DNA from 2 places in the Citricoccus sp. NR2 genome. Region 2 is predicted to be linked to the other one. Evidence: predicted binding sites of a transcription regulator. Region 2 holds the regulator's gene; the other holds the start of a gene.

Region 1 (5,401 bases), 1.3 Mb from region 2:
CACCGCCTGCGCCCGCGGGCGCTCGGTGCGCGCCGCACCCTGCATCCCCAGCAACACCGGCCGCACGAACAGCTCGAAACTCACCGCCGCGCTCACGGGGTTGCCGGGCAACGCGATCACCAGCGGGCCTTCGGTCAGCCGCCCGGCCCGCTGTGGCGCCCCCGGTCGCACCGCTACCTCGGCCCCGCGCACCCCGGGCTCAGATTCCAGCGCGATGCGCACCACGTCGTGGGTGCCCGGCCCGATGCCGCCGGTGGTGAGGATGAGGTCGCAGCCCGAGCTGTCCACCATGCCGCGGGCCAGCTCGGCGAGCAGCGCGCGCACCCCGGCCGCGTCGTCGCGCGAATGTCGCACCGCTACCGGCTCAAGCCCCACCTCACGCAGCAGCCCGGCGATCAGCACCGAGTTCGACTCCGGGATCTGCCCGCGCTGCGGCACCTGCCCGGGGGCGCACAGTTCGGACCCGGTGACGACGACGGCGACCCGCGGTGCGGCGTGCACGCGCACGCGCTCCACCCCGGCGGCGGCGAGGGCAGCCTGACGCGCGGCAGTGAGCCGGGTGCCCGCGGCGGCCAGCACGGTGCCGGCGCGGGTGTCCTCCCCGGGACGGCGGATGTTCGCGCCCTCGGCCACCGGTTCCAAGATCTGCACGGTGTCGCGGGCCCAGGTCTCGCCGTCAGCGCTGCGGGTCCGCTCCACCGGGATCACGGTGTCGGCGTCGGTGGGCACCGCAGCACCCGTCATGATCCGCACCGCGCACCCGACCGGCAGCTCCGGATCCGCGCCGCTGCCGGCAGGCACCTCGCCCAGCACGCGCAGGCTTACCCCGACACCCAGATCTGCCGCCCGCACCGCGTACCCGTCCATCGCCGAATTCGCCCACAGCGGCAGGTCGTACCGCGCCACCGCATTCTCGGCGAGCACCAGCCCGTGCGCCTCCGTCACCGCACGCTCGACCACCGCCGTCGTCGCGATCTGCGCGCGCAGCCAGTCACCCCACGCCGCCGCCGACACCAGCCCGTCGTCGTTCATCGCACCCCTAGAAAAAGTCCACCCGGACCTCGCACCCGGTGCCCCCATGCTATCCAGTCCCCACGCCCACCCCACCAGACAGGCGCGCCATCTCGCACTCGCGCCCCAAACGGGGCAGACTGGTGCCATGTCCCGCATCGCCGCCCGCCGTCGCGTCACCCGCATCACCGTCGGAGAGAAGCGCACCCAGCGCCCCGATTCCCTCTCCGGGGAGGAACCGCTGGAGCTGCGCGTCGGCGGCACCCCGCTGGCCGTCACCATGCGCACCCCCGGCCACGACGTCGAACTGGCCACCGGGTTCCTGGTCTCCGAGGGTGTCATTTCCTCGGCCGGCGAGCTCGCCGCGGCCCGGTACTGCGCGGGCGCCGTGGTCGACGACGTCAACACCTACAACGTGCTCGACCTGACCCTGGCCCCCGGCGTCGCCCCGCCCGACCCCTCCGTGGAGCGCAATTTCTACACCACCAGCTCGTGCGGGGTGTGCGGCAAGGCCAGCATCGATGCGGTCGCGACGACGTCGAAGTTCGAGGTCCGCCACGACCCGCTCGTCATTGAAGCCGGGCTGCTCACCACCTTCCCGGAGAAGCTGCGCGACCAGCAGGCGGTGTTTGAACGCACCGGCGGGCTGCACGCGGCCGGCCTCTTCGACGGCACCACCGGGGAGATGCTGGTGTTGCGCGAGGACGTCGGACGCCACAACGCCGTCGACAAAGTGGTCGGCTGGGCGCTGCAGCAGGGACTGCTTCCCGCGCGCGGCCACGTGCTGATGGTGTCCGGGCGGGCCAGCTTCGAGCTCACCCAGAAGGCGCTGATGGCCGGCATTCCGATGCTGGCGGCCGTGTCCGCGCCGTCGTCGCTCGCGGTGGATCTGGCTGACGACGCCGGCATCACCATCGTCGGTTTCCTGCGCGGGTCCTCCATGGTGGTCTACACCCGCGACGACCGCGTCATCGACTCCACCTTCACCGGCTAGATTCACCGCTCACGAGCTGCCGGACGAAAGCTCACTGCTCCTGAAAATAGCGGGGTAATGCCAACGCCCCCATTCGCCATCCGTCGCGTCATTCCATAGGCGATCACGTGTCGTCCCATCATGGCCCTATTACGCGGGTCCAGTTCGTCCATCGACCAGTCCAGCCACATATCCTTCCTCTGCGATGAGATGGGGCCGCTTTCTGGGTTCGACGACACCCGGTGAGCTGTCCACTTGTCGCCCTGCGATTTCACAACCGGTCGAGTGATGCGCTGAGAAGTGACCAGCGCTGGAACGGTGTTTGACCATCCAGGCAAACCCTTGGCATTCCGGGCATTCCCAGGAGCGCTCCGCATTGGCGTGTGCCCACGCTCCGGGCCCTCGGCGCTCGGACCTCAGTAAATTAGCAATGTTGGTCGTTATCCCGGTGCCACCTTCGCGTGCACTTTCCATAGGTGTACCTCGCTTTGTCGACCGCGGGGGTCGGTGACCTACCGCGGTGTCCGTCCTCTTCGTCGAGAAGAGATCCGGGTGGTATTCACACCACCATCCTGATCTATGGATAGGACGAGATAAGCGTCTCGTGGCTCTTGTTCTTCACTCTTGGTCGAGATGAAGGCCTAGAGGAGTAGTACCCAACACGTCTCGCACCCCTGTGGAGGAGCCGCCTCCCGCACCATCCCGCGGCCCCATTTTTCGTCTACCCAACTTATCCCCAACCTCGATCACCACTTCCCTTCAAGCGCCGCCGCAACTAGACTATGAACTAGAACACACGTCCCAGATATACGACGGACTCAGACCGCAGGAAGGGAGAGCCAGGCCATGACCACCACCGCATCGCCTTCCCTCTCTGCCCTGCCTGAACTCCTTGAATCCCTCGACGAGCTCACCACCGCCGACCTGACCACCCTGCTTGAACACGGCCTCACCACCCTGAGCCGGCGCGTCTCTGCGGCCCATGCCCACGACGAGTTCACCCCGTTCCACCGGCAGACACCCGACACCCGCCACGACTGGGGCACCTCATTCCTACCCAACGAGAAAGGCCACTACGCCACCGGCGGCAAGAACAATGAGGACGCCATCGTCTGCGATGACCCGGCCTCGTCCCTGCCCGCCATCATCACCCAGGCCGCTACCCTGGGCCGACTGTGTGAGAACGTGGAAACCGCGTTGGCCGGGATTGTCGGGCGGATCTTCCCCCTGCACGAACAACGCCTCGAACTCCTCGGGCTCCCCACCGGACGGGTCGTACACAAAAACGCCGCCGACTACCTGCGGTCCCACACCATGGTCGGATTCGGGGTCGCCCGACGTCGGATCCACACCGCAAACGCCATCCACCCCGATACCACCCTGGCCAGCCTCACCGACGCCGCGGGCCCCACCACCGAACCCCCGCTGCCCGAAGTCCACGACGCCGCCGTCGACGGAGACATCACCCCACGAGCCACCCAGGCCATCATCGACGCCCTGAACGCGGTGGATGAAGAAGCCCGTTCCGTGAGCACTGACCCCCACGACGTCGAGCAACTGATCACTGAGGGGGAGAAGACCCTGGTCGACCAGGCCCGGGAGTTTGATGACAACGCCTTCACTGCCTATGCGGCCGGGTGGAAAGAACGCACCAGCACTCGGATCAATCCCGACGGCCAAGCACCCGACGACAAAATCGCCGAAAAGAAGCGGGGACTACGTCGCATCGGCACTCGGGGCAAGCTCAGCATCTGGCAATGCGCCACCGACCAAGCCGGCGACGAGCTCCTCTCCACCCTGGTCCACGCCATGAACAACCCCAGAGCCACCCCTGGCTCCCACAGCGAAAACACGACCAGCACCTCAGAAGCTGGCACTGAAACTCATGCGGTCGATGCTGACGGGAACCCATCCGAGAGCCTGGATGAGCGCACCCGGGACCAGAAAGCCCACGACGCCCTCATCGGAGTCCTCACCGCAGGATTGAAAGTCCCCCACAACAAACTCCCCGACCAAGGCGGCACCCGGCCTCAGATGCTGGTCACCATCGATCTGCCCTTACTGCTACGCATGATGCACCAGGGCGGGATCGCGCCCAAGAATTTCAACCCAGCCTGGCTCGCTGATGGGACCCTGCCAGGGTTCCAACTCAGCCAGGGCTCCTACACCGGGCCCATCAACCCGACCACGATCAGACACCTCCTCTGCGAAGCCGAAATCCTGCCCGTCGTCCTAGGCGGTGCAGGACAAGTGTTAGATGTCGGCACCAGTGAACGATTCTTCGATAAACACCTACGCAAAGCACTCGTCGCCCGCGACGGCGGTTGCGCCGCCCCAGGATGCACCACACCGGCACCGTGGTGCGAGGCCCACCACATCGACCCAGCCCGCAACCACGGCCCCACCTCCACCGCCAACGGGGTACTGCTATGCCACCACGATCACCGGTTAGCCGACCGAGGCGACTGGGCCATCCACATCATCGATGACGTGCCCTGGTTCACCGCGCCACCCTACATCGACCCCGGCCAAGTACCGAGGCGGAACACCTACTGGCGACCCAGGCGGGAGTGAGCCAACACGACAGTAGGCCGACGCGAGAAAATGTGTTTCGTCGTGCCGACCTACCGTGCCAGTTTTCTGTACCGACCTACAGCTGACCTACATACATCGCGGGTCTTACAGCGCGGCTTCGACCGTGGATTCTTCTTGGTCGTATTCGTTGGCGCCCTGCGGATCCTCGGCGCGCTCTTCGAAACGCACCATCACCGCCTTGAAGCCCGGGGTGTTGGACTCGCGTGCCACCAGCTCGCGGTGCACCAGTGCGTTCGCCTCCGGGTAGTAGGCAGCCACACAGCCCCGCGCCGTCGGGTACGCCACCAAACGGAACCGATCCGCGCGTCGCTCTTCACCCTTGAACACCGAAATGACGTCCACCAGGGTCCGATCCGCGAAGCCGGTCTCCTTCAGGTCCTCCGGGTGGATGAGAATCACCCGGCGACCGCCCTTGATACCGCGGTACCGGTCATCGAGACCATAGAAGGTGGTGTTGTACTGATCATGAGAGCGCATCGTCTGCAACACCAGGTGCCCCTCAGGCGGCGTCAGGTACTCCAACGGGCTCACCGTGAAGTGCGCCTTGCCGGCTGCGGTGGCGAAGCTGCGCCGATCGCGCGGCGGGTTCGGAAGCACGAAACCGTACTTCGTGCGTACCCGGGTGTTGAAGTCCTCGGTGCCCGGAATCACGCGCGAGCAGTGGTCGCGGATCACATCGTAGTCATCCGCCATCGCCTTCCAGTCCACAATATGGTCCGGACCGAAAATCTCCCGCGCCATCCGCGCCAGAATCACCGGCTCGGCCAGCAGGTGGTCGGACACCGGCTGTAGGCGACCCTGCGTGCGGCTGATCACCGACAT
Region 2 (5,401 bases):
ACCATGCTGGTAGCTCCTGTCGATACGCTGACCATGCCCCGCCGAGCATAAGTCCACCAATGCCGATGAGCACAACAGTCCACCATGGCATTAGAGAGAACCCAACCAGTTCTGTAGCAGCCGCATGCCGGCGTCGCCGGACTTCTCCGGGTGGAACTGGGTCGCTGAAAGCGGGCCGTTTTCCACGGCTGCCACGAAGTCGGCACCATGATGCGACCAGGTGACCTTCGGCGGAGCCATCGAAGCAATCGTCTGATCGAACGTCCAGTTCTGGACGGCGTAGGAGTGCACAAAGTAAAAACGCTCGTCTTCGAGCCCGCGGAAAAGAACTGAATCCTCCGCCGGCCGGACACTGTTCCAGCCCATATGTGGCAAAACCGGGGCGGGCAGTGCCTCCACCACGCCTGGCCACTCCCCCATGCCCTCGGTTTCGACGCCATGTTCGACACCGCGTTCGAAGAGGACTTGATGCCCAACGCAGATTCCCAGCACGGGGCGACCACCGGCAATACGACGCCCGATCCAGCGAAGCGCCCCGACGTTCTTGAGCGAATGCATGACGGCGCCGAACGCACCCACACCGGGCACCACGAGCCCATCAGCGTTCATCACCGTGTCGGGATCTGCAGTGAGGCTGACGCGTGCACCTGCACGTTCCAAGGCACGTACAGCCGATCGTACGTTGCCAGAGCCGTAATCGAGGACAGCCACAGAAGGTCCGGTAGCGAGGCCGCTCACAGGGCACCCTTCGTCGACGGCACATCAGTGACACGAGGGTCGTCTTCGGCAGCCACGCGCAGAGCGCGAGCAAACGCCTTGAACTGAGACTCGACAATGTGGTGCGGGTCCCGGCCACGGACCACGTCCATGTGCAAGCAAATGGAAGCGTGGAAGGTTATCGACTCGAAGATGTGACGCGTCATCGAGCCAGTGAAGTGACCGCCGATCAGGTGGTACTGCTGCCCATCAGGCTCACCTTCGTGCACCAGGTAAGGGCGCCCAGAAAGATCTACGACCGCGCGGGCCAGCGCTTCGTCCAATGGCACTGAGGCTTCACCGAACCGACGGATACCCTTCTTGTCACCCAAAGCGACCTTCAGCACTTCACCGAGGGTGATAGCAACATCCTCGACGGTGTGGTGGACGTCAATGTGCGTATCGCCGGATGCTTTCACCACCAGGTTCATCTGCGAATGTTTCGCCAAGGCGGTCAACATGTGATCGAAAAACGGCACGGAGGTGGAAATGTCCGACGTGCCGGTTCCATCCAGGTCCAACTCGACGAATACGTTGGATTCTGACGTTGTGCGTTGCATGCGCGCACGACGGCTGGAAATCAGTTCAGCAACCATGAAGAGGGCGCTCCTTGAGTTCAAGGCCGACTGGGACTGTCCAGCCGACGCCAATAAGTCTACTGTGCAAGCTCCGGAGCGTCCTCGAGAATACGCCTCATCGCGTCAAGAAACGCCGAGGTCTCTTCAGCTGTGCCTGCAGTCACACGCAAGTGGTTGGCAATACCGACATCTCGCACCAAGACCCCGAAAGCAAGTAGCCTTTGCCAGACTTCGCTGGCGTTCGACAGCCCACCAAAGAACACGAAGTTTGAATCGGAAACTGCAGGACGCAATCCCAGCTCCCGAAGCCCATCCACGATTCGATCACGTTGGACCTTAATTTCCTCAACCGTTGCCAACAGCGAGTCAACGTGGGCCAACGCGGCGTTAGCCGTCGCTTGAGACATAGAAGACAAGTGATACGGAAGTCTCACGAGCCGAATGGCGTCAGTCACTTCTGGCGCCGCCGCGAGGTAACCGAGACGGGCGCCGGCCAACGCGAAAGCCTTCGACATAGTACGCGTCACGATCAATCGGGGACGTCCGGGGAGCAGAGTAAGTGCGGAACGCGTACCCTCCAATGCGAACTCGGCGTAGGCCTCATCCACAACAACCATGGACTGGCATGCGTCGGAAGCCTCGTAAACGGCCTCGATCACGTCCAGCCCCAATGCCGTTCCGGTTGGATTATTGGGAGAGCACAGGATCACGATGTTAGGCGCGTGTTCTTCGACCTGCACTGAGGCAGATGTTGCTGTAAGCGTGTAATCATCATTCCGAATTCCGGCGATGTATCTGGTGCTCACGCCTTCAGCGAGCAAGGGATACATCGAGTAAGTCGGTGGAAAACTCAGAACACTTCTGCCTGGTCCACCAAAAGCCTGCAGAATCTGCTGAAGAATCTCGTTAGATCCATTCGCTGCCCAGATCTGCCGCTCAGTCAGACCCTCGCCAAGATAAGCCGCCAAACGTCTACGGAGTTCCGTGAATTCCCGGTCCGGATAGCGATTCAACGAACGTGCCGACTGAAGCGCTTCAGCTCCGATCGATTCGACCACGTCTGTTGGAACCGGATGCGTGTTTTCATTCGTGTTGAGCATTACCGGCACATCTAGTTGTGGTGCCCCATAGGGAGTCATGCCACGCAGGTTCTCACGCAAAGGTAGAGCCGCTAGAGCATCAGCGTTGAAATCGTTCGAGTTTGGAGTCACGCACACAGTCTAGATCCGACGTTGACCTTCAGTTCCCCGGTGACGCGGGAACGAAGAGCGTATCGCCGACATTAATATCCGATCCTGCGAGCTGGTTCAGGTCACCGATGCGCTGAACAATCTCAGCGCGGGGTGCATCGAGATCAACCTGTCCCGCGATCCCCCAGAGGGTGTCGCCGTATCCGACAGTGTATTCGATTGCACCCGAGGGCAGACCGGAGTTCGACGCGTTCGCTGAAGAACCGAACAGATCCCCGATCAGGGCCGCTGCAACGATCAGGGCCATCAGAATAATGAGGGGAAGTGTTCGTAGAACAAATCGACCGCGTCGAGTCAGGCAAATGCCGCTGCTTCCTTGGTTTTGCGTAGCGATGCTCATGATCCCACTGTCCTCTCTTTTCGAACGGCCCACTTCTTTCGACTCGATCGACCGTTCTAAGTTCGTACATCTTTTCTAGCACAGCCTTTCGACCGGATGCAAGATATTCCTCGTACAGATCTTTGAACTTGTTCGAAGAATGCTGTAGCCTTGAAGTACGGATCGCCTTGACCCTGCGAATCGGTCACCGGATGTCCCGGCGTCTTGACTGCGAAACAGAGTCCATCAGCGGCCATGGACACGATAAGAACGGAGAGCCCCATGAGTTCATCGACTCCAGACGGTCACGAGCAGAACTTCGCGGTATACAGCGTTAAGAAGCTGACGCAGCGGCAGCGACAAGTGCTCAATTACCTACGACGAGCCATCGCGAAGACTGGCTATCCACCGTCGATGCGTGAGATCGGCAAGGGGACGGAGTTGCTGTCTCTCTCATCCGTGACGTACCAGCTCAAGAAGCTCACCGAGTACGGGTACATCCGCCGAGATCCTCGTATCCCCCGGGCCATCGAGATTCTTCGCGATGAAGACGGAAATCTCCTGGGCAATGAGTCAGATTCGGCCCAGGAGATTGACACCGATGAGTTGCAGCTCCCCTTTAGCCGCGAAATCGACTCTCACAACGTCATGGTTCCCTTGGTGGGGCGCATTGCCGCCGGCGGGCCAGTGTTGGCTGATCAGCATATCGAAGATGTCATCGCCCTCCCCAAGTTGCTAACTGGTGATGGGGACCTGTTCATGCTCAAAGTCACCGGAGACTCGATGGTGGATGCCGCTATCTGCCATGGCGACTGGGTCGTGGTACGCAAGCAGAACAGCGCCACCAACGGCGACATCGTCGCCGCCTTACTCGATGAAGAAGCAACGGTGAAGACTTTCCGCCAGCGCGATGGCCATACCTGGTTGCTGCCTCAGAACACCGCGTACGAGCCCATCTTGGGCGACCACGCCACCATCATGGGAAAAGTTGTGTCCGTCCTTCGATCCATCTGACGCTATCGGCGATATAGCCCGCCGATAGAACGACAGGGGCCCAACGACGTTTTCGTCGTTGGGCCCCTGTCGCGTCGTGATCGCTCACCGTATTTAGACCTTCGCGAGGCGACCGAGGGCACCGAGCACAGTGTCCTGTTCCGTCGTGTACCAAAAGTCCGGCAGGGCTGACCGGATATACTTTCCATAGCGGGCATGATGAAGCCGCGAGTCAAGGATCGCCACGACACCTCGGTCATTAGCCGACCGGATGAGTCGACCCACGCCCTGAGCGAGTCGGACCGCAGCATGAGTCGCTGAGACTTGGATGAAACCGTTGCCCCCGCGCTGCGCAACGTCTCGTGTACGAGCCTCGGACAGTGGGTCATCAGGACGTGGGAACGGCAGTCTGTCCACCACCACCAGACGGCAGGAGCGTCCGGGGACGTCCACGCCTTGCCAGAGGGACATCGTGCCGAAAAGGCAGGTATCCTCCTCTTCCGCGAATTGTTTGATCAATGCGGACAGCGTGGAGTCGCCCTGGCAGAGAATCTGTGGATTTGGCCCCAACCGCCGACGCAACTCATGAGCCGCGTCCTCGGCCGCCCGGCGCGAAGAGAAGAGACACAATGCTCCACCCTGAGAAGCTCGCAACAACGCCTCTAGTTCGTCGTACGTCGCCGGCGAGGTGAGGCGACTTGGTTTAGGCAGTTTCTCAGCCACGTAGAGAATGCCTTGCTTGGCGTATTCGAAGGGGCTACCCACGTCAATGCCCGTCCACTCCGGTCCACCGGACCCCGAGAATCCTAGATCTCCAGCGATGGGCCCGAATGAGTCCCCGACCGTCAACGTTGCCGACGTAAGAATCGTCGTCGTGTCTTGCAGAAGGTTCTCACGCAGCCTTCCGGACACCGACAGAGGAGCCACGTAGACGGTAGGAGACGTATTCTCGTCGCCGGCGATCCACCCCACGCCAGGCTCAAATCGTCCAGGGCGGGACACCCATGCGACCTGACGGTTGTTTCCGTTTTGGCCGGCATCCAGAACACGTTCGGCTGTCTCAAGTACCTCTTGTAGCTTCGTGCGGACGACATGGCGGCCCGAGGAGTCATCGCTCGTCGACGAGGCATCTGTGGATTCTTTCCCCGTGGTCTTGAGCTGGCTCAATCCCTCACGAGCGGCTGCTCGCACTGACTCGAGAGCTTGTGTCTGAACCTCGTTGGGTCCCATTGGCATCCACCCCGATGGTGCGGAGATGAAGGCAGCTTCCAAAGCATCTGCCGCAGCACCGAGGTCCTCGAGCACGACTGACGCTTGTCGACGGCCGGCGGTCACGGCTGCGCGGACAGATGCAGAGGAAATCTGACCCGTCACTGCGTTCGTAACACGATCCGCCAATTCATGGGCCTCGTCTACGATTACAGCTTCGAATTCGGGAAGAACTTGCAACCCTTCGAAAGCGGCAATGGCGAGCATGGCATGATTCGTGACTACCACGTCTGCTT

What was found. The regulator LexA, encoded in region 2, represses DNA repair genes until DNA is damaged. The targets are predictions, from matches to a motif close to TCGAACANNTGTTCGA.
Region 1: O1A05_RS03825 (HNH endonuclease signature motif containing protein) is a predicted target of LexA. The motif match lies at 2,773-2,788, and genes of this name have one in related genera.

The regions. Positions count from the first base shown of each region.
Region 1 is NZ_CP115154.1:833,822-839,222, forward strand. It holds gene O1A05_RS03815 (molybdopterin molybdotransferase MoeA) at 1-1,032, opposite strand, end outside; gene fdhD (formate dehydrogenase accessory sulfurtransferase FdhD) at 1,160-2,005, shown strand; gene O1A05_RS03825 (HNH endonuclease signature motif containing protein) at 2,831-4,558, shown strand; gene O1A05_RS03830 (FdhF/YdeP family oxidoreductase) at 4,664-5,401, opposite strand, start outside.
Region 2 is NZ_CP115154.1:2,800,986-2,806,386, forward strand. It holds gene hisH (imidazole glycerol phosphate synthase subunit HisH) at 91-738, opposite strand; gene hisB (imidazoleglycerol-phosphate dehydratase HisB) at 735-1,352, opposite strand; gene O1A05_RS13180 (histidinol-phosphate transaminase) at 1,412-2,473, opposite strand; gene O1A05_RS13185 (LysM peptidoglycan-binding domain-containing protein) at 2,574-2,831, opposite strand; gene lexA (transcriptional repressor LexA) at 3,186-3,917, shown strand; gene O1A05_RS13195 (ATP-dependent DNA helicase) at 4,011-5,401, opposite strand, start outside.